Regions from separate parts of the Rhizobium sp. BK181 genome, predicted to be linked through region 2. Evidence: predicted binding sites of a transcription regulator. Region 2 holds the regulator's gene; each other region holds the start of a gene.
What was found. The regulator HrcA, encoded in region 2, represses chaperone genes, less so after heat shock. The targets are predictions, from matches to a motif close to GTTAGCACTCNCNNNNNGNGAGTGCTAAC.
Positions count from the first base shown of each region.

Region 1: the regulator HrcA is predicted to act here: its motif matches at 3,008-3,036, upstream of groES (co-chaperone GroES).
Region 3: the regulator HrcA is predicted to act here: its motif matches at 3,478-3,506, upstream of groES (co-chaperone GroES).

Region 1 covers NZ_JACHZA010000001.1:648,398-655,848, forward strand. Annotated here, with positions in the region: gene FHT77_RS03200 (bifunctional riboflavin kinase/FAD synthetase) at 1-383, opposite strand, end outside; gene FHT77_RS03205 (TIGR01459 family HAD-type hydrolase) at 411-1,259, opposite strand; gene chrA (chromate efflux transporter) at 1,361-2,770, opposite strand; gene groES (co-chaperone GroES) at 3,095-3,391, shown strand; gene groL (chaperonin GroEL) at 3,464-5,104, shown strand; gene FHT77_RS03225 (hypothetical protein) at 5,812-6,258, shown strand; gene FHT77_RS03230 (glutathione binding-like protein) at 6,322-7,032, opposite strand; gene FHT77_RS03235 (DoxX family protein) at 7,252-7,451, shown strand, end outside.
Region 2 covers NZ_JACHZA010000001.1:1,118,288-1,125,738, forward strand. Annotated here, with positions in the region: gene metK (methionine adenosyltransferase) at 1-221, shown strand, start outside; gene FHT77_RS05645 (tRNA (guanine(46)-N(7))-methyltransferase TrmB) at 218-919, shown strand; gene FHT77_RS05650 (DUF1150 family protein) at 927-1,184, opposite strand; gene FHT77_RS05655 (Hsp20 family protein) at 1,234-1,665, opposite strand; gene FHT77_RS05660 (nucleoside hydrolase) at 1,926-2,870, shown strand; gene grpE (nucleotide exchange factor GrpE) at 2,929-3,549, opposite strand; gene FHT77_RS05670 (GFA family protein) at 3,768-4,202, shown strand; gene hrcA (heat-inducible transcriptional repressor HrcA) at 4,208-5,296, opposite strand; gene rph (ribonuclease PH) at 5,472-6,191, shown strand; gene FHT77_RS05685 (VOC family protein) at 6,188-6,604, shown strand; gene rdgB (RdgB/HAM1 family non-canonical purine NTP pyrophosphatase) at 6,612-7,256, shown strand; gene hemW (radical SAM family heme chaperone HemW) at 7,265-7,451, shown strand, end outside.
Region 3 covers NZ_JACHZA010000025.1:23,825-31,275, forward strand. Annotated here, with positions in the region: gene FHT77_RS28720 (hypothetical protein) at 1-795, shown strand, start outside; gene FHT77_RS28725 (hypothetical protein) at 1,332-1,565, opposite strand; gene FHT77_RS28730 (Hsp20 family protein) at 1,613-2,080, opposite strand; gene FHT77_RS28735 (hypothetical protein) at 2,109-2,315, shown strand; gene FHT77_RS28740 (hypothetical protein) at 2,327-2,638, shown strand; gene FHT77_RS28745 (hypothetical protein) at 2,653-2,955, shown strand; gene FHT77_RS28750 (hypothetical protein) at 3,097-3,384, opposite strand; gene groES (co-chaperone GroES) at 3,652-3,966, shown strand; gene groL (chaperonin GroEL) at 4,005-5,633, shown strand; gene FHT77_RS28765 (hypothetical protein) at 5,679-5,876, shown strand; gene FHT77_RS28770 (hypothetical protein) at 5,961-6,185, shown strand; gene FHT77_RS28775 (hypothetical protein) at 6,548-6,901, opposite strand.

The sequences.
Region 1 (7,451 bases), 470 kb from region 2:
TTGAAGCCGGTCACGACCTCTGAGGCGTCAAGCCAGTCCTTGAGGATCGAATGGATGAAATCGTCGGCCGAACGCTGCGAAAACTCCCTGTCGAAGGGGTATTCAATGACGGCGTTGAAGCCGATCGCTTCGAGAAGCCGAGCCTTGAGCGGCGCAGGCGTCAGGCGAAAGACCGGCTGATCGGGCCGGAAGACCGTACGCGGATGCGGCTCGAAGGTGAGGACAAGCGCCGGAATGCCGCGATGCCGCGAAATCTCTAAAGCCCGGTTCAGCACGGACTGATGCCCACGATGCACGCCGTCGAAGTTGCCGATGGCGACCACGCCGCCACGCAGCTGGGCCGGCAGTGGTTCACGGGTTTCGTTGCGGTGAAAAACGGTCATCGGCTGGCTTTTCTTGTGCTGGGGTCTTTATGCGAGACGAGGCATCCACCACTTCGGTGATACTTTTTCGCGCTCCAGAAAGGCCGTCAGGATGGCTTCGTCCGTCTCTCCGTTCAGCGTGTATTCCTTCGCGTGGATGCCGCCGCTGATATAGAGGAGGTCGAGGCCGTAATCGAGAGCACCACGAACATCGGTCGGCATTCCGTCCCCGATTGCAAGGACACGGCCCTTCGGAAACTCCCCATGGGCTTCGCGGGCAACAGCCAATACGGCGTCGTAGATCGGCTTGTGCGGCTTCCCGGCAATGCGGGTTTGTCCACCGAGCTGATTGTAGTAGGCCGCCATCGCGCCGGCGCAGGGGATGATCTTGTGGCCGCGCTCGACAACCAGGTCGGGGTTGGCGCAGATCATCGGCACGCCGCGCGCCTGAAACGCCTTCAGCATCTCGCTATAGTCTTCTGGCGTCTCGGTTTCGTCGTCGAAGAAGCCGGTGCAGACAACGGAGTCGGCATCCCCCGCATCGACGCGCTCCACGCCAAGCCCCTCGATGATCGCCAGGTCGCGCTCCGGCCCGAGCAGGAATACCTTCTTCGGCCCCTCGGCAATGAGGCCCCGCGTGACATCGCCCGACGTGACAATCCGATCGTAGGCGCCATCCTGGATGCCGATCTGCCGGAGTTGTTCCACCACCTGCGGAGCAATGCGCGGCGAATTTGTGATGAGAACAACAGTCAACCCCTCGCCGCGGGCCGCTTCCAGCGCGGCAGCCGCCTTCGGGAACGGATCGACGCCATTGTGCAAGACACCCCAGACATCGCAGAACACCGCGTCATACTGGCTGGTGATTTCCGCAAAGTTTTCGATCCGCTTGGCCATTCCGATGTCCCGATGTCGTTAAGTCACGGGTGACATCGCAAAGGCCTGCCGGGATGGCAAGGCATTTTGCGCTGCGGCTGCAAAAAACCGAAACGAGCCGACTAGAGGACGGCGGCGGCAGCCTTGGCCAACAGGCCTGCGGCGGTGGATATGCCAATCACCGTCAGGATGCCCTTCTTGAAGCGAAACAGCAGAACGGACGCCAGCAAGAAGATCACGAGCGCGGCGGCATCGAGCGTCCCCCACTGCGGCCAGGCAACGCTGATGATCGGCAGGCCGGTCTTGCCGGAAAAGAGCGCGACGCGGCCAACTTCGGCAAAGAGCACATGCAGGCCGAACCAGAGCGCAAGATTGAGAATGACGCCGACGACCGCAGCCGTAATCGCCGAAAGGGCGGCAGAGAGCTTCTCGTTGTTGCGCAGCTTCTCGATGTAGGGAGCCCCGGCGAAAATCCAGATGAAGCTCGGCACGAACGTCGCCCAGGCAGCGAGGAAGGCGCCGAGAACGCCACCGGCAAGGGGCGCCATCGCAATGGGATTGCGATAGCCAGCGAGGAAACCGACGAAACAGAGGACGAGGACAAGCGGCCCAGGCGTCGTCTCGGCAAGGGCCAGTCCATCGAGCATCTCGCCGGGCTGAAGCCACGCGTAGTGGCCGACGGCAACCTGCGCGACATAGGAAAGGACGGCGTATGCGCCTCCGAAAGTGATGACGGCCATCTTGGAGAAGAAGATGAAGACGGCGCCGAATACATTGGTTTCGCCGCTCAACGTTTCGGCGATCAGGTCCATCGGCGCGTCGAGGCCACGAATGAAGAAGAGCGGTGACTGCCAGACGAGGATCCAGAACACCAATACCACGAGCGGCCTTGCGATCGCATGCGGCGTGACTGCAGGAAGTCGTTCGCGGCGGGCGGTTTGCGGCATCGGCGTTGCCAACCCACGCTGGCGATACTTCATCCACAGCAGTCCTGCTGCTCCGGCGAGGACAATGATGAGAGGAAACGGCAGGTTCAGCATGAAAAGCGCCAGGAACGAGGCCCCGGCGACATAGTAGTGAAAGCGCTCCTTCAGAGCCCGGCGGCTCACCCGGAGCAAGGCCTCGATGACGATGGCCAGGACCGCTGCTTTCACTCCGAAGAAAAGCGCGGGAAGCCAGGCCGCTTCCTGAAAGACGGCGTAAAGGCTCGACAGGATCAGGATGAGCAGAAAGCCCGGCAGTATGAACAGCAGGCCGGCAATCAGCCCGCCACGGACACCGTGCATCAGCCAGCCGATATATGTGGCCAGTTGCTGGGCTTCGGGGCCGGGCAGCAGCATGCAGAAATTAAGCGCGTGCAGGAAGCGTTCCTCAGAGATCCAGCGCTTCTCGTCGACAATGGTCTTGTGCATGAGGGCGATCTGACCGGCCGGCCCGCCGAAGCTCAGGCAGCCGATCCACGCCCAGACGCGAACCGCCTCTCGCAGCGTTGGTGCCGCCACGATGTCTTCTGCCGCGATTGCCTTATTCACGGTTGCCGCCCCTCTTGCCCCAAGGCGCTCGATATCATTGGCACGCCTTTACGACAATCCTAGCGACAGGTGGGCGGCAGTGATCTCTTTCGAGGAAAGAAGCTTAGGGAACGGTGGTCAGCGCACGGCCTGTCGCACTTCCGACAAGGATATGCTGTTAAGCCTGCTTGAGACGACGGCGAAGAAAAATTCAGGCCGTCCTTGACTCCCCGATGGGCCACTCCTAAATGCTGCCTCGCTAGCACTCCCCAATGGCGAGTGCTAACACCCATCCGTGCGGGCCGCTCTCGGCCTGCGAGTGTCATTTGATCGAGGGATTAGACAATGGCAAGCACCAACTTCCGCCCCCTTCACGATCGCGTCGTCGTTCGCCGCGTTGAGTCCGAAGAAAAGACCAAGGGCGGCATCATCATTCCGGACACCGCCAAGGAAAAGCCGCAGGAAGGCGAAATCGTCGCCGTCGGTTCCGGCGCTCGTGACGAGTCCGGCAAGGTCGTCGCTCTCGACGTCAAGGCTGGCGATCGCGTTCTGTTCGGCAAGTGGTCCGGCACCGAAGTCAAGATCAACGGCGAAGACCTTCTGATCATGAAGGAAGCCGACATCATGGGCATCATCGGCTAATCAGCCGTTTTCCCTTTCCGATTTTAGCCACGGGCCCAAAGCCCGGACAACTCGAATTCAGGAGTTTCAATCATGGCAGCTAAAGAAATCAAGTTTGGCCGCACAGCGCGCGAAAAGATGCTCAAGGGCGTCGACATTCTCGCTGACGCAGTGAAGGTAACGCTCGGCCCGAAGGGTCGTAACGTCATCATCGACAAGTCCTTCGGCGCTCCGCGCATCACCAAGGACGGCGTTTCGGTCGCCAAGGAAATCGAACTCGAAGACAAGTTCGAAAACATGGGCGCCCAGATGGTCCGCGAAGTTGCTTCGAAGACCAACGACATCGCCGGCGACGGCACGACGACTGCAACAGTTCTGGCCCAGGCGATCGTTCGCGAAGGCGCCAAGGCAGTTGCTGCCGGCATGAACCCGATGGACCTGAAGCGCGGCATCGACCTCGCTGTCGCTGAAGTCGTCAAGGATCTCCAGGCCAAGGCCAAGAAGATCAACACGTCGGAAGAAGTCGCACAGGTCGGCACGATCTCCGCAAACGGCGAAAAGCAGGTCGGTCTCGATATTGCCGAGGCCATGCAGAAGGTCGGCAACGAAGGTGTCATCACCGTCGAAGAAGCCAAGACCGCTGAAACCGAACTCGAAGTCGTCGAAGGCATGCAGTTCGACCGCGGCTACCTCAGCCCGTACTTCGTGACCAACCCGGAAAAGATGATTGCGGACCTCGAAGACGCCTTCATCCTCCTGCACGAGAAGAAGCTCTCGAACCTCCAGGCCATGCTGCCGGTTCTCGAAGCTGTCGTTCAGACCGGCAAGCCGCTCCTCATCATCGCTGAAGACGTCGAAGGCGAAGCGCTTGCTACGCTCGTCGTCAACAAGCTGCGCGGCGGCCTGAAGATCGCTGCTGTCAAGGCTCCTGGCTTCGGCGATCGCCGCAAGGCCATGCTCGAAGACATCGCTATCCTCACGGGCGGCACCGTCATCTCCGAAGACCTCGGCATCAAGCTCGAATCCGTAACGCTCGACATGCTCGGCCGTTCGAAGAAGGTTTCGATCTCCAAGGAAAACACCACGATTGTCGACGGCGCTGGCGCCAAGTCCGACATCGAAGGCCGCGTTGCACAGATCAAGGCTCAGATCGAAGAAACCACTTCGGACTACGACCGCGAAAAGCTGCAGGAACGCCTTGCCAAGCTCGCTGGCGGCGTTGCCGTCATCCGCGTTGGCGGCTCCACGGAAGTCGAAGTCAAGGAAAAGAAGGACCGCATCGACGACGCGCTCAACGCAACGCGCGCTGCTGTTCAGGAAGGCATCGTCCCCGGCGGCGGTATCGCCCTGCTCCGTTCTTCCACGAAGATCGCTGCAAAGGGTGCAAACGACGACCAGGAAGCTGGCATCAACATCGTTCGCCGCGCCCTGCAGGCTCTGGTTCGCCAGATCGCTGAAAACGCAGGCGACGAAGCTTCGATCGTTGTCGGCAAGGTCCTCGACAAGAACGAAGACAACTACGGCTACAACGCCCAGACGTCCGAATATGGCGACATGATCGCCATGGGCATCGTCGACCCGGTCAAGGTTGTTCGTACGGCTCTGCAGAACGCAGCTTCGGTTGCTTCGCTGCTGATCACCACCGAAGCCATGATCGCCGAGCTGCCGAAGAAGGATGCTCCTGGCGGCATGCCTGGCGGCATGGGCGGCATGGGCGGCATGGACATGATGTGATAGGCGCAAGCCTATCGTTGAAGCGTCCATAAAGCTTCACCGATCTATCTCCGGTTTCCCCGGAACAGGAAGGGCGGTCTTCGGACCGCCCTTTTCGTTTCGGCGTGCGATTCGCCGAACAGCAATTGTGTTCGTTTTTCCAATCCTCAGATGAAACGTTTAAGCAGCGATGTGAGCATGCCTCGCGTCAATCGAGGCTTTCGCAAGGCTTGCGCGCTTGCATTTTTTCTACCGCGGACTGCTTTCCGCGCTGACGCAATTTCGTGCATGTTTTTCACACAAATGGCAGGTGAAACCGCTTACACCCCAGAAAATTGTCCATCTTTGGTGCTTTCTGTGCCCCTCGAATAGCTTTCCTGCCGTTTTTCCACTCACAGTGGAGACCGGCACTATGCAAAAAGCAGATTGCCGTTTGCATAAAAGCGCCTATAAATCCGCGCTGCATTCGGCGCGCGTTCATCCGCCGACGGTCGCGATCCAATTCGCTGCCGACCACGGGAACGCGAGGGCGAGCTCGGGAAAAACCCCTCCCGAAAATACATCAGAAGTTGTGCGTTTTCCCGCGAAATTGGAAGCGGCTCCGGTAGAAGTGCCGACATCCAGACCCCATTTCGCAGGTGGCCGAGCATGATGCGCGGCGCAGCATGAACCTGCCCATTCTTGCCGGACGTGCAGCGGGGGAAGCTGTACCTAAGCTGGGGAAAAATTTGTTCAAAATTGCTAAAACCACCACCGCGGCACCGCTCATGCCGGGTTCACTCGACATCAGCAATCACGATCCTGACCTGCTGGCGCAGTTTTCCATTTCCGAGACCTGGGTCGGAGATTTTTCCACGGGCATCATCCACCTGAAGGAATGGAGCGCGATGCTGCACGGGCTGCCTGCGCGGGAATGCGGCCTTGTCAGCCTTATGCGCTGCTACGACCCGAAGGATCACGATCACATCCTGGACCTCTTCGAGCAGGCCGCGACTCTCTCTTCATCGTTCTGCTTCTCGACCACGATCATGATGCCGAATGGCTTCCGCCAGCCCTTGTTCTGTATGGGCGAGTCGAACGGTCATGATGACGCCTCCCATGGCAGCTTGCTCGGCGTTTTTGTCTTTCCGCGATTCAAAACCAACACCGGCAGCGAGTTCGCGCGGCGCCAGTAATACCATCCGCGCACAAAAAAGCCGGCCCCTGAAAGGCCGGCTTTGTCGTTGCCATGTTTCGGCTTATGCCGGACGCGCCGGGATGTTGAATCCCTTCTCCGATGCCGGCCTGGCGATACAGCGTTCAAGCCAGTCCATCACGGCCGGGAAGCTCTTGTAGTCCAGCACTTCGCGTCCGCCATAGAAAATGTCGGCGCCGCGGAGCCACGGGAAAGTGGCGATATCGGCGATGGTATAGAGATCGCCCATGATCCACTGGCGGCCCTGCAGGCGCGCTTCCAGCACGCTCAGCAAGCGCTTGGATTCGTCGCGATAGCGCTCCATCGGGTAGGAGTTGTTGGCGACCTTGTCGGCCGCAAACTTGTAGAAGTGCCCGAATTGCCCGAACATCGGTCCGATACCAGCCATCTGGAAGAAGACCCACTGGATCGTCTCGTAGCGCCCTGCTGCGTCTGATGGAATGAGCTTGCCTGTCTTCTCGGCGAGATAGAGCAGGATCGCGCCGGACTCGAAAATGCCGATCGGCTTTCCGTCCGGACCATTGGGATCGATGATCGCCGGAATGCGGCCGTTCGGATTGAGCGACACGAATTCGGGAGATTTCTGGTCATTGGTGTTGAACGAGATCAGGTGCGGCTCGTAGGACAAGCCGAGTTCCTCAAGTGCGATCGAAATCTTCACGCCGTTCGGCGTCGGCAAGGAATAGAGCTGGATAACGTCGGGGTTCGCTGTCGGCCAGCGCGTCGTGATCGGAAAAGCGGAAAGATCAGCCATTGGGGTCTCCATCTTGGGTGGCCGACCATAGAAGAGGGTTATTGCCAATGGCAAGCCGCCATCGCCACCGATCCGTCGTTCAATAATAGAGAACAAAGTGTCCGCTTCCGTCTATCTTTTCACGACGGCAAAAAAAGGCGACAAAACGGCATCCGAGGTTGAAACCGTGCCGGGGGCACAGAGACCTCAAACGTCATTCACAAACGGAGACTTTGTCCCATGTCGAATACCAATAACGCCATCATTCTTGTTGCTCGTATTCTCCTCTCCTTCATGTTCATCTATGCCGGCTTCGGCAAGCTGACCGATCCGGCTGGCACGGCCGGCATGATCGCCGGTGCTGGTCTTCCGGCCTCCAGCGCGCTTGCCTATCTCGCAGGTGCCTTTGAATTCGTGACCGGTCTTGCCGTCCTCGTCGG
Region 2 (7,451 bases):
GCGTGACGGAAGACATGGTCGAAGCGGCGATCCGCAAGAACATGGACCTGTCGCCGACCGGCATCCGCCGTCACCTCGACCTCAACAAGCCGATCTACGCCAAGACCTCGGCCTATGGCCACTTCGGCCGCAAGGCTGGCCGCGACGGCTCGTTCTCCTGGGAGCGCACTGACCTCGTCAAGGCGCTCAAGGACGCCGTCAAGGTCAAGGAAGCAGCATGACCGACATGGAACGTCGCGGACGCGCGACCGAAGCCTTCTTCGGTCGCCGCAAGGGAAAGGCTCTGCGCGAACATCAGGCAGAGCGACTGAACACCCTGCTTCCGACGTTCCTTATCGACCTTTCAGCGGCTCCGCCCGAGCCGCTGAACACTCTCTTTCCGGCGCCGACCCAAAGGCTGCGCCTGGAAATCGGCTTTGGCGGCGGCGAGCATCTCATTCATCGCGCCGTCGAGATGCCGTCCACTGGCTTCATCGGTGTCGAGCCCTTCATCAATTCCATGCAGAAGCTGTTGACGAGCGTCGACAAGGCCGACGCCAGGAATGTCCGCGTCTACAACGACGATGCGACGCAATTGCTGGATTGGTTGCCGGACGCCTCGATCGACCAGATCGACCTGCTCTACCCGGATCCGTGGCCAAAGCGGAAGCATTGGAAGCGCCGCTTCGTGTCGAAAACCAATCTCGACCGCTTCCACCGCGTGCTAAAGCCGGGCGGGCTGTTCTGCTTCGCCTCGGACATCGATACCTACGTCAACTGGACGCTTCTGAAGTGCCGCGACCATGGCGGCTTCGACTGGCTTGCACAGGATGCAGCAGATTGGCTGACGCCCTACGAGGGCTGGCCGAGCACACGCTACGAGGCCAAGGCACGGCGCGAAGGCAGATCTTCCGCCTATCTCACATTCAAGCGCGTCTGAGCCTGCCTTAGTGCAGGCTCACCGTTTTCAGTTCATCCTCGGCTGCCTTGAAGAAGGTGCTGGAACGGTTATCAGTCAACAGGATCGGCGTGCCATCGGCGCCGAATAGCGCCCAAAGGTCAACGCTCGGATCAATGTCGGGCGCTTCCGGGAAGCATTTTGCAACTTCTTCGTTGCGCATCTTGCGGATATAGGCGACCTCGCCGTTGCCGATACCGGCAAGTTCGGTTTTGGTCAGGTGCGAATTGGCTTCTTTCATCAACATTCCTGTACCTCCAAGAGAAGGGACCAACGGCTCAACATGCGCCGTTGTCCTACTGTGAGACCGAAATGTTAATTTTCTTCACCATACGGCTGGGCTCCGGGCGGATGAGATCCACTGAGAGCAATCCGTTCTTCAGGCAAGCGCCCAAAACCTGCATCCCGTCGGCCAGAACGAAAGTCCGCTGGAACTGCCGTGCGGCGATGCCGCGATACAGGTAATCCCGCTCCCCCTGCTCGACTTGGCGACCGCGAATTGAAAGCTGATTCTCCTCGACCGACACGTCTAATTCTTCTTCGCTGAAGCCGGCGACGGCCAGGGTTATGCGCAACCTCTCCGGATCGCCGGAAGCACGGTCGGCAGCAACTCGCTCGATATTGTAAGGGGGATATCCGTCGCTAGCCTTGGAAAGGCGCTCCAGCGTCTTTTCCATGGCGTCAAAGCCCAGGAGTAGCGGGCTTGCGAAAGGCGTCATGCGGCTCATCGTCTTCAAGTCCTTGATTCAAGCGACCTTGCCGGACCTGAATACAGCATCCGAATGCCTCCAATATGGGAACTGACAGGCGCAGGCGCAAGGCGGATGTCGCGCTCGCACTTGGAAAGCCCCGCAACGGTCCGACCTTGACAAAGCAAGCGCCGCCTCGCATCAAAACGTGCCCGCGCCGGCTGTGCCGATTTGCGACGGAAGCATAAACAAACGGTGCATGCCACGAAGTCGCGCACCATGAGGATGGAACGATCGGAATGGCGGACCCTAGGAAGATCATTATCGACACTGACCCCGGTCAGGACGACGCCGCGGCCATCATGCTGGCATTCGGCAGCCCGGAAGAACTTCAGGTGCTGGGGATCACTACGGTCGCCGGCAACGTTCCGCTGTCCTATACGAGCCGCAACGCGCGCATTGTCTGCGAGCTCTGCGGCCGCACCGATACGAAGGTCTTTGCCGGCGCCGACAAGCCGATCGCGCGCAAGCTTGTCACCGCCGAGCACGTGCACGGCAAGACGGGGCTCGACGGTCCTGTCCTCGATGAGCCGACCATGGCTCTGCAGCCGCAGCATTCCGTGGACTTCATCATCGACACGCTGCGCAGCGAGCCGCAAGGCAGCGTGACGCTCTGTACGCTGGGGCCGCTGACCAACATCGGCTTGGCCTTCCAGAAAGCGCCCGACATCGTCCCGCGTGTCCGTGAACTCGTCATGATGGGCGGCGGCTTCTTTGAAGGCGGCAACATTACGCCGGCCGCCGAGTTCAACATCTACGTGGACCCCGAGGCCGCCGACATCGTCCTTCGCTCCGGCATACCGATCGTGATGATGCCGCTCGACGTCACGCACAAGCTCCTGACCCGCAAGGACCGAGTCAAGCGCATGGCCGATCTCGGCACACGCCCGGCCATCGCCATGGTCGAGATGCTGGAATTCTTCGAGCGCTTCGATGTCGAAAAGTATGGCTCGGACGGCGGCCCGCTGCACGATCCGACCGTAATCGCCTATCTCTTGAAGCCCGAGCTTTTCAAGGGGCGGACCTGCAATGTCGAGATCGAAGTTAAGTCGGAACTGACGGTCGGCATGACCGTTGTCGACTGGTGGCACGTGACCGATCGCAAGCGCAATGTTCAAGTCATGCGCGATGTCGATGCGGACGGCTTCTTCGATCTGCTGATCGAGCGCTTCGCCCGCATCTGATGCCTAGTGCGTTTGAGGGCGCCTGAGAGATCAGGCCCGCGGAAGCGGGCCGATCGGATCAGGCGTCTTTCTGGTCAAAAACCGAATTGGTTTCGGGTTCGACGAGCTTCGGGCCGCCCTTGGCGACACCGACCATGGCCGGACGCAGGACACGCTCGCCAATCGTGTAGCCGGCCTGAACGACCTGAACGACGGTGTTGTTCGGTACTTCGGCATTCGGCACTTCGAACATGGCCTGGTGGAAGTTCGGGTCGAATTTCTGGCCGACCGGCTCCAGCTTGCGGACGCCATGACGCTCGAGCGCCGACAGCATCGAACGCTCGGTCATTTCGACGCCTTCGATCAGCGTTGTCAGGCCAGCATCGGCAGCAGCCTTTGCTTCTTCCGGAACAGCATCGATGGCGCGGCGCAGATTGTCGGAAACAGCCAGCATGTCACGGGCAAAGCCAGCGGCTGCATAGGTCTTCGCGTCCTTGACTTCGCGCTCGGTCCGACGGCGCAGGTTATCCATCTCGGCGGCAAGCCGAAGATAACGGTCGCGCAACTCCGCATTCTCGGTCCTCAGAAGTTCCAGCGGATCGGGCTGTGCGGTGGCTTCGTTCTCGACGTTTGCGGCGGCGTCCGCTGCGGCTTCGGCCGCGGCTGCGTCAGGTCCGTTCTTCGTCGTTTCGTCAGTCATGACGTTCTCCGGTGATTGGTGTCTTTTAGGATGTGCCCGATATCGAGCTTTGGCGGGCAAAAATCAAGTCTGCGTGACCGAAAAGCGCGCGATGTAAGGCAACCGATGCGGGGGATGCGAGAGGGCCAGCTTGACTTGCTCGCGCTAAAGTTCTTTTATTTTAGTGCCGCCTAAACCTTCAGTGCTTCGGCCTCATCCTGGGTCAGGGAGCTGCTACCATGAACGATCAGAAAAGCTATACCGGGCGCTGCTTCTGCGGCACGGTCGAGATTGTTGCGACCGGCGAACCGGTGGCAATGGGATACTGCCACTGCGCCTCCTGCCGGCATTGGTCGGCCGGGCCGGTCAACGCTTTCACGCTCTGGCAGCCCCAGGCGGTCCACGTCACCAAGGGTGGAGAGCACGTCGAGGGCTACCAGAGGTCCGATACCAGCGTTCGGAAATTCTGCGACCGCTGCGGTGGTCATCTCTACACGGAGCACCCGACCTGGGGCGTCACCGACGTTTACGCAGCCCTTCTGCCCGATCTCGATTATGCCCCGGCGTTGCACGTGAACTATCAGGAAAGCGTGTTGCGCATCCGTGATGGCCTGCCAAAATACAAAGATATGCCGGCGGAGATGGGCGGATCGGGCGACACTCTGCCGGAGTAGCCCTTCTACTTCGTGCTGCGCGACAATCGCGTCATCAGCTGAGCGGTGTAATCGACCATCGGAACGATGCGCGAGTAGTTGAGACGCGTCGGCCCTATGACGCCGACGGCGCCGACAATGCGGTCATCGTCGTCCCTGTAGGGCGCGACGATCAACGACGAGCCCGAGAGCGAGAACAGCTTGTTCTCCGAGCCGATGAAAATCCGCACCCCGGGGCCGCTTTCGGCCAGGTTCAGAAGCTCGAGCAAGCTGTCTTTCTTCTCCAGATCGTCGAACAGCATGCGCAGACGGTCAAGATCGTCGGCACCGGCGAGACCGGCCAGCAGATTGGCACGGCCGCGAATGATGAGCTGCGCGGGCTTGCCTTCGTCGGCGCTACCGGACCAGACGGCGATGCCGCGCTCGACGAGATCCTGCGACAGCGTGTCTAGCTCGCGGCGCACATCATCCTTCAGTCGGCTCAACTGATTGCGCAGTTCCGGCAGCGTCTGCCCGGTCATGTGCGCATTGAGAAAGTTTGCGGCCTCGGTCAATTGCGATGACGTGACGCCCGCCGGAAGCTCGATGATCCGGTTTTCCACTTGGTCGTGATCGCCGACGAGCACCGCGAGCGCCTTGGTCGGCTCAAGCCTGATGAATTCGACATGCTTGAGAACCGGATCGCTCTTCGAGGTGATGACCAGTCCGGCGCCGCGCGAAATGCCCGAGAGCATGCGGCTCGCCTCGTTCATCATCAACTCCATCGGATTGTCGCGACTTTCAGCGCGCACCTGCCGATCGATATTGGCGCGATCCTCGGCTGAGAGATCGCCTACCTGCATGAAGGCGTCGACGAAGAAGCGCAGGCCGATCTGCGTCGGCAGACGGCCGGCGCTGACATGCGGCGAATAGATGAGGCCAAGTTCTTCCAGATCGCTCATCACATTGCGCACAGATGCCGGCGACAGCGACATCGGCAGGATGCGCGACAGGTTGCGGGAGCCGAGCGGTTCACCCGTTTCCAGATAGCCCTCTACAATCCGGCGAAAGATTTCCTTAGAGCGTTCATCCAGCGCAGCCACTGCATCTGAAACCGACGTCGATCTGAACTCCATGAAGCCTTGCGTACCCGTGCTGACGATGATCCGACAAAATATAGCCAATCTCCCCGCAGCGGCAAAAGGGAAATTGCAAATGGGCGCTGCCAATCGTAGAAGCTCTCAACACCACAGCACGCATGATCTATCCGAAGGCTGCTCACGTCTTCGGCATGACGATTAGGAGAATAGTATGCGGCCCTCAGGCAGAAAAACCGACCAGATGCGCAAGGTCTCTTTCGAGCGCAATTTCTCCAAGCATGCAGAAGGCTCCTGTCTGGTGAAGTTCGGCGATACGCATGTGCTGTGCACGGCTAGCGTCGAGGAAAAGCCGCCGGCGTGGCTGCGCAACACCGGCAAGGGCTGGGTCACGGCTGAATACGGCATGCTGCCGCGCGCAACCGGCGACCGCATGAAGCGCGAGGCTGCGGCCGGCAAGCAGGGTGGCCGCACACAGGAAATCCAGCGCCTGATCGGCCGGTCGCTGCGCGCCGTCGTCGATCTCAAGGAACTCGGCGAACGCCAGATCACGCTCGACTGCGATGTCATCCAGGCGGACGGCGGCACGCGCACGGCATCGATCACCGGTGCCTGGATTGCGCTCCACGACTGCCTGAAGTGGATGGAGAGCCGCAACATGCTCAAGGTCGAGCGGGTGCTGAAGGACCATGTCGCGGCCATCTCGTGCGGAATCTTCGCCAACCAGTCGGTGCTCGATCTCGACTACCTCGAAGACTCCTCGGCCGAGACCGACGCGAACTTCGTGATGACCGGCACCGGCGGTATCGTCGAAATCCAGGGCACTGCAGAAGGTACGCCCTTCACCGACGAGGAGTTCGCTTCGCTGATGACGCTCGCCAAGGCAGGTATCGCCGAACTCGTCGCAATGCAGAAGCAGGCGATCGCCGGATGAACGACATGCTGGAAGGCATGCTGGAAACGGCGCTCTATGCTGATGATCTCGACAAGGCAGAAGCCTTCTATGAAGGCATCCTCGGCCTTTCGAAGATCTCGCGCGGCGGCAACCGGCATGTCTTCTTTCGTTGCGGTGCCAGCGTTCTGCTGATCTTCAACCCTGACGAAACGATCAAGCCACCCTCGCCCGGCTCCCTGCAGGTGCCGCCGCACGGCACGACAGGCGCGGGACACGCTTGCTTCCGTGTCTCCGGGGAAAATCTCGATGCAATTGCGGCCCGGCTGAAGTCCAACGGCGTTGCCATCGAATCCGAAGTCACCTGGCCGCAAGGCGGCCGCTCGATCTATTTCCGCGATCCGGCGGGCAACAGCCTCGAATGCGCTGAAGCCCGCATCTGGGGCATCGAATAGGACCATCATGCGCAAGCTCGAAACCAAGACCATCGTCGTTGCCAGCCACAATGCCGGTAAGATCCGGGAAATTCAGGACCTGATCGGCCCCTTCGGCTTCACCGCGAAGTCGGCGGCCGAATTGAACTTCGTCGAGCCCGACGAAACGGGTACCACCTTCGAGGAAAACGCAAAGATCAAGGCGCTCGCCTCTGCCGAAGCCTCCGGACTGCCGGCGTTGTCTGACGATTCCGGCCTCGTTATCGATGCGCTCGGCGGCGACCCGGGCGTCTACACCGCCAACTGGGCAGAAAAGCCGGACGGCACCCGCGACTTCGCGATGGCGATGGAAAAGGTCGAGGCGGCGCTGGACAAGGCCGGCGCTTCCAAACTTGAACAACGCGCCGCCCGCTTCGTTAGCGTGCTCTGCCTGGCCTGGCCGGATGGCCATACCGAGCTGTTTCGTGGGGAAGTCGAAGGCGCTGTCGTCTGGCCGCCGCGCGGCAGCCAGGGCTTCGGCTACGATCCGGTCTTTCAACCCGAGGGTTATGACACTACCTTTGGCGAGATGAGCGCGGAAGAAAAGCACGGCTGGAAGCCGGGCGACGCAGAAGCCCTGTCACACCGCGCCCGCGCCTTCAAGATTTTCGTCGAAACCTGCCTGGAAGCCTAAGGGCAAACGTGGACACTTTGGAACAGCCTAACCTGACGCGCTATGCCGCTCTTTTGGCCGATACCGGTGAACCCGGCTTCGGCGTCTACGTGCATTGGCCGTTCTGCGCCGCCAAGTGCCCCTACTGCGATTTCAACAGCCATGTCCGTCACCAGCCGGTGGATCAGGAGCGCTTCACGGCCGCCTTCCTGAAGG
Region 3 (7,451 bases), on a different contig from region 2:
CTCGGAGAATATCTCACCTTCATACCGACACCGCAACAGGTCGATGCCTTCAAGACAGATATGCGAACCCTTAACCCCACTCTGCCGAGGGATTCCATCCGTGAGGGCGTTCAAGTCAGGGCTCTTCAGCAAATCCCGACCCACGAGCAGCGATTGGTGATACACCGAATATATACGCGCAAAATCAAGGAATTTTCCTCTATCTACCCCTTCGTGTTCGCTGTCGAAAATGCGCTGCGATCAGTGCTGGCCGATTACCTTGAGGAAAAATTCGGTCGAATCGACTGGTGGACTTTGATTCGTGATGCTCGCCTAAATGGCCAGGATTACACGGCGTTTCCGACCATACGGGGCGTTCCAATTAATCCGGCTTTCGTAAAGGCGGTCTGGCGCGTCTTCGACAGCATGGCGAACCCTCCACACATTGCCAATACCAGCGGGACCAATCGCTCGGACGAGTTCTACTACTGCCTGACGCTCGGTGAGCTCTGGTCCATCATGCAGGCCGATTGGACATTAATCCGGCCGATGTTCGCAAGTGATGCAGATCTCGGCTTCACATTCACGAAAACAATGTTCGTCGATACGATGCGGGTGATCAAAGAAACCCGCAAAGAACTATTCCACAGCAATCCCATCAAGGACCGCAAGAAAATCGTTGAAGCATGCGAACGGATTCTCAACGGCCTTCAATTTCATCTCGGTGATTATGACAGCGACCTTGGCACCTCGGCCTATGTTCGGCTACCGGCTACGATCGCACGCGCTCTTCGCCACATCATTCCCGCGCGATAGAGTTATTCAGCTTAAATTAGGCAACCGCCCCTTCTGCCATACGCTTGGCTCAAATCTGGCTTGACGTTCAAAACATAGCCCGAGACCAGGCCGCACTGTATAAACAGCCTCAACGAAGAAATGTACCTCCCCCCACATCGGTTCGGGCTCAGGTGACGTAACATTCGATACTGAGCTGCGCTCGGAGCGTTCCTCCGTCACGGTATGGTTGACTTGTTTCGAAGGAATTCATCTCACCGAAAGAGCGAGCAGCGATCGCCTAGGCTGATAATTTCCGAAATGTCTCGGCCGAAGTCATCGATATCAGTGGGTTCATGCGTTGGCAGCCCGAGCTGCGGGCATCTGTGGATTCCTTTTTTCTGACCTGATGCGCGTAGAGCATTGCCACGGCATTCCATTCTCGCGTCTGCGTAGGTGTGTGTAACCGGGGGCGGCGGTTCATATCCTTCCAAAGCAGCGGCGGTTCATATCCTTCCAAAGCAAAGATACCCGCGGAGGTTCCGCGCATCCGTTGCGAACCGCACAGGTGGTTAAAGTCAATGCCGGGTGGTCTCAAACAATCCCCGCGCACTTCGCACCAACAATGCCAGTTGCGCCGGATCGTGCACTCCCTCCCGATAGAGCTTTACGAGGATCGCAGCTATGCGGTCCGCTTCTTCCGACCCCCTTTCGACACCACCTTCCAAAAGAACCTGGTTGAACACCGGCTGACAGGAGGCGAGATCCCGGGCATCAAACGAATTTGGCTTTCGAACATCAATCGTCTTCATGGCTTCTTGCGACGGGAGCGTCGCGATCGCGACGCTCCCGCTCCCATTTACGCGACTTGCTTCTCGGCGTCGATCTGCAGCGAGTGAGGCGCAGTTTCTGCGCCGATCGCAATCTTGCGCGGCTTCATGGCCTCGGGAATTTCTCGCTTCAGGTCTATGCTGAGGAGACCATTTGTCAGCGTTGCATTTTCAACGCGAACGTGATCGGCAAGCTCGAAGCGTCGTTCGAAGGCGCGGCCAGCGATCCCCCGGTGGAGGTATTCGCCGCCACTGTCTTCCGCCTTCTGACCCTTCACCACGAGAACATTGCGTTCCTGCGTGATGTCGAGATCACCATCGGAAAAGCCAGCGACCGCCATCTGGATCCGGTAGCCATCCTCGTCCGTCTTCAGGATGTCATATGGCGGCCAGGTTTCTATCCCCTGAACGCGCTGAGAGTTGGCAAGAAGATTGAACACCCTGTCAAAGCCGATGCTGGATCGGAAAAGCGGTGTAAAGTCGAGTTCGTTTCTCATAACCAAAACCTCCGTAAAGCGAGTTGGAATGGAGACGCGCAAGTCGGGCGCCTCCGACGCTGCCAGCCCCTTTCAGGCGGCCGGCGAAAATGATCTGGTTTGGGGGATTTGCAGATTCAAGATGGCTCATAAAAATTTTTTTAACAGCGGCCAGCCCGACCTCTTGAACGATGAAATCGTTGAAACAATCTCAGTTCTGCCTGGAGATTTTCACTCCCTTGATGAAGGTTTTTAGGAGAAACTAAGATGACGACTGAAAGGAACGATCAACTCAACCCTCGTGCCTCGGAGAAGCCGGGCACAAATCGGATCCTTGACAGGAAACAGTCCTATGATCACCCGCGCGACATCCTCGCAACCGCGCTATGCGACAGCGAAAAGCGGGCCATCCTTGCTTCCTGGGCTTCCGATCTCTTTGCTGTCGACTCCTCGCCACAACTGCGGCGCCCACCGGGGGTCAGGAAACCTGTGCGCTATGACGACATCCTCAAGGCTCTCAAGGCCCTCGATGACGGCGAGGTTCCTTCAGTGGCCAGACCCGAAGCTTATTACCGCTGATTTCGGAGGCCATCATGATCGTGAAGCCAAATGCGATGGCGGCTGGAAACGGTCCCCATGTCGATGAGATCGGCGGCCGAATGATTGTCGCGTCCCGCTATGCGGATTGCCTGTACCGTCTTGCCCGACAAGCGTACCGGTTTGATATGGCCGACCTTGGCGCCAAGCTAAATAATGTCGCTCGAGCAATCGAGGCCATGGCGCACCGGATCGGCGTCGACCAGCGTGGAGTCGTTGTCCTAGGACGGGCAAGCCGCCTCATCGGCGCGGTAGAAGCAATCGTCGAAAAAACGTCCAAGAGGACCTTCCTTCACTAGAGCACTGGTAGTTAGGGGCGGCGCAAGATATTGAAGGCCGCCCTTTCCTGAGGCGCAAGGCAAATCGATCGCGAGGCTAAGGAAGCGCTTCAGCCTCTCCAACGCAGCGAAGCTGCCGATGGTGGCGGTTCTACGTGAACCCTAGTGGATGGCGTGACTGCGCATGCGGTGAGGGTGGACGGCCTCGAACTGGCGGACGAGTTCCCTCGCCTGTTTCATGACATGGAAAGGAGTATGACTTTCGTCGCGGGCCAGCTCATCGGCGCTGATGAAGATCGCATCGGCCATGTTCTTCGAGACCATCGCGAACTTCCGGTTGCCTTCCACCATAGATTCCAGGGCGGTACGATCCAGCTGCCGCGCGATATCGATGAAGATCTCCTCGCGCTCCTCGACACTCAGCGCCCTCATGTCGCCTTCTGTATTCATGCTTGTCTCACTCCATTGACGTGAAGCCGCGCGGCCTCCCGTGAAAACCGCGGCCACAACCTAGGAACCGAGAATTTACAGATCAAGAGGGCGGCTGGCACTCGTTGGACATGAGTGCCAAAATTTTTTCGAGACCATCTTGAAAGCCGAAAAATAGCAAAATAAATTTTTGCCGCGAGGTGCTCTTCGAGCCCTCGCACCCGCCCGGACTGGCCATCCGGTCCGGCAAGGGTTTCAAAACATGATCGTTTGTCCAAGGAGGAAAACATGTCATTCCGTCCACTGCATGACCGTGTCCTGGTCCGCCGTGTCGAGTCTGAAGAAAGGACCAGGGGCGGCATTATCATCCCCGACACAGCCAAGGAAAAGCCCCAGGAGGGAGAAGTGGTCGCCGTTGGCACCGGCGCTCGCAACGAGGCAGGTCAAATTCAGGCACTCGACGTAAAAGCGGGGGATCGCATCCTGTTTGGCAAGTGGTCCGGCACCGAGATCAAGATCAACGGAGAAGACCTTCTGATCATGAAAGAAAGCGACGTTTTGGGAATTATCGAAATTCACAGCGAGCAGAAGCAGGCCGCTTAAGGCGCAGTTGGGTCAATTGCTATCTGGGAGTTAGAAAGATGGCTGCAAAGGAAATCAAGTTCAGCACTGATGCGCGCACCCGCATGCTGCGCGGCGTCGATACACTTGCAGACGCTGTCAAGGTGACCCTTGGTCCCAAGGGACGCAACGTCGTCATCTCCAAGTCGTTCGGCGCGCCCCGCATCACCAAGGATGGGGTAACGGTTGCCAAGGAAATCGAACTGGAAGACAAGTTCGAGAACATGGGCGCGCAAATGCTGCGTGAGGTAGCATCAAAGACGAACGATCTGGCGGGAGACGGAACGACGACCGCAACCGTTCTCGCACAGGCCATCGTTCGCGAGGGCGCCAAGGCTGTCGCCTCCGGCATGAACCCGATGGATCTAAAACGCGGCATTGATCTGGCTGTCGATGCGGTGGTCAATGAGTTGAAGACCAACGCGCGAAAGATATCCAACAACTCGGAAATCGCTCAGGTCGGAACCATTTCCGCCAACGGCGATTCCGAAGTCGGTCGCTTCCTCGCAGAGGCAATGCAGAAGGTCGGTAACGAAGGTGTCATTACCGTTGAGGAAGCCAAGACTGCCGATACCGAACTCGAGGTCGTCGAGGGAATGCAGTTCGACCGCGGTTATCTCAGCCCCTATTTCGTCACCAACCCTGAGAAGATGCGTGTTGAGTTCGAGGAGCCTTACATCCTCATTCACGAGAAGAAGCTGTCGAACCTGCAGTCCCTGCTCCCGGTCCTCGAAGCCGTCGTACAGTCGGGCAAGCCGCTCCTTGTGATCGCTGAAGACGTTGAAGGTGAAGCTCTTGCGACACTCGTCGTCAACAAGCTGCGCGGCGGTCTGAAGATCGCTGCCGTCAAGGCTCCGGGCTTCGGCGATCGCCGCAAGGCCATGCTTGAGGATATCGCGATCCTCACCGGCGGAACGGCGGTTTCGGAGGATCTTGGTATCAAGCTGGAGAACGTCACCCTGAACATGCTTGGTCGTGCGAAAAAGGTCACCATCGAGAAGGAGAACACGACGATCATCGACGGCGTCGGATCAAAAGCCGAGATCGATGGGCGCGTCGCACAGATCAGGGCTCAGATCGAGGAAACGACCTCCGACTACGACCGGGAAAAGCTGCAGGAACGCCTTGCAAAGCTTGCCGGTGGCGTTGCCGTCATTCGTGTTGGCGGTTCGACAGAGGTAGAGGTCAAGGAGAAGAAGGACCGCGTAGACGATGCTCTTCACGCGACTCGTGCCGCAGTTGAAGAAGGAATTCTTCCCGGCGGTGGCGTTGCACTGCTGCGCGCCGTCAAGGCTCTCGAGGGCCTTGAGACGGACAACCGCGACCAGCGCGTGGGGGTCGATATTATCCGGCGTGCCATCGAGGCTCCCGTCCGGCAGATCGCAGAAAACGCTGGCGCCGAGGGTTCGGTCATCGTCGGAAAACTCCGCGAACAGACGGGCTTCTCCTTCGGCTGGAACGCACAGACGGGCGAGTTCGGCGACCTCTATGGCCAAGGCGTGATTGATCCGGTCAAGGTTGTCCGCACCGCGCTTGAGGATGCCGCTTCGGTTGCGGGCCTGTTGATTACGACAGAGGCAATGATTGCCGAGAAGCCAAAGGATGAAGCCGCTCCAGCGCTGCCCGCAGGCGCCGGAATGGGCTTCTAGGAGAGCTGCTCATGCCGTCGTTAGGCGAGCGTCCTGGAGGAAGGAATGACGACGCGTCTTCTGACTAGAGAAGAACTCCGCCTTTGTGTAGATGCCGTAAAGACGGTCGCACGCGAACGCGGGGTGGAAAAGGATGGGGCTGCGGTGGCCAGGATCATGGCAACCGTTGCCGATCTTTTCAACAAAGGCATGCGCACGCATGAGGATCTGGTAGCGGCCATGAAGGCCGAAACCACCATATGATCGGGAGCGCCCGGGAAATTGTCGGGCGCTTCCACCTGAAAATTTTCATAGCCACTGAAGGTTTTTGGGACAGACGAAATGAACATGAACGGCACCAATTGGATAAGTCGCAACGTGCTGACTGATGCGCTTTCGGCCTCCTACATCCTGGACCATTACCGCTCCATTATCACCAAAAAAAAGATAGAGGTTCCTTTCAAGGCGCAGAAATTGTCGCAAAAGGCCTGCAAGCCTGGTGTTCACTGGCCCGCGGCTCGCCCCCGCCATCCGGCAAAAGCGACCTCCAAATGCGAGGGTCGATCCCGTTAATCGACAATGGTACCCTCGGCCGACAGCTTTCGAAGCTTGGTCCTGGAAGGTATGATAGGCCAACATTCGACGGGGGCCTTGTGTCGACGACCGCTGGCTTGATCCTTGCCGTTTTCATCGCGATCGACCCCAGTTCAGCGTTCGCCCACGGCGGTGGGGTGGGAAATGGAACAATATGGGATTGGCAACGCTTGCCTTGCAGGAGCGCAACGTCATTGGCGGCAAGCTGCCGAGCGACAATTAGCACCGAGAGAAGCTGAAGCGGAGCATGGAGAGAAAAGGTTGCACGGCTGAAGTCGATTGAGGCCCGCCGCCAATCAGCCGGCTGCCCGGCGGATTTGGCTCCTCGAACGTCAGTCTGGTTACTGCTCGTGTTTTAGTCGCTCGATCGCTTCGTCGGCGTCCTCTTCGAGAAACTTGATGCGGGTCCAGAGCTGTTTTGGATTGACCTGGTGGAGCCTTGCAAGCTCCAGGACAGAGACATCGGCGCCCCGCGATCTCACCAGAATGTTCTCATAAGCCGCCGGCTTGCGTTTGGACGCCCATATGCAGTTGGCTGGCTCAAAGTCTCCCGTATTTTTGAGACGGCCGAGCACCGTACCGGGAGGACGCTCACCCATGTCTTCAAGGAAAAGCTGAAAATGAAGCCCAGCGCGGGCACAGTTTGACACCTGCCCCACCGAACTTCCCGTAAAGCGGATCGGCTCTGTTTTCACATCGGCTTTTCACCTGCGTGTACGCACGTCTCGTCGGAGTGACTTTATGGCCAACCGCGTGTCCATGAACCAGGGATCGCTCCCGGTTGCGTTCTGCGCGCAGGCATCCGCAACTTTTGCTGTCTCCCTTTTTTACGGCAAAAAGAAACATAGAACGCTCGTTGCCGCAATCGCACCGAAAGATCCAGCGCTTGTGACGGCCAGGCACGCTATCGGGACGGAGCCCTGTCAGGCGGCCGTATCTTTGACCGGTAATATCGTCAGCGCGTGGCATTCCCTTCCATTCCTGTGTTCTCAACCGACAAAAGCATCACGAGGTGGCTTTCAATGCCCGCCGGACGGAGGACAGAGAGCTTGCTCTCAGGAATTGATGCGACCCGGGGCAATGCCCCTTGCGCCGGGCCCCACCCATTCAGCGGTGTTGGTCCGTGCAGCAGGCTGCCCAGCGCTGACTGTTCGCACCACCGCAAACTCAGGCGTCGTCAACAGGTGGAGTTCCCTGCGATGACCTGGAAGATATCATCATCTCGACGGGGTCGGGGTTTCGCTT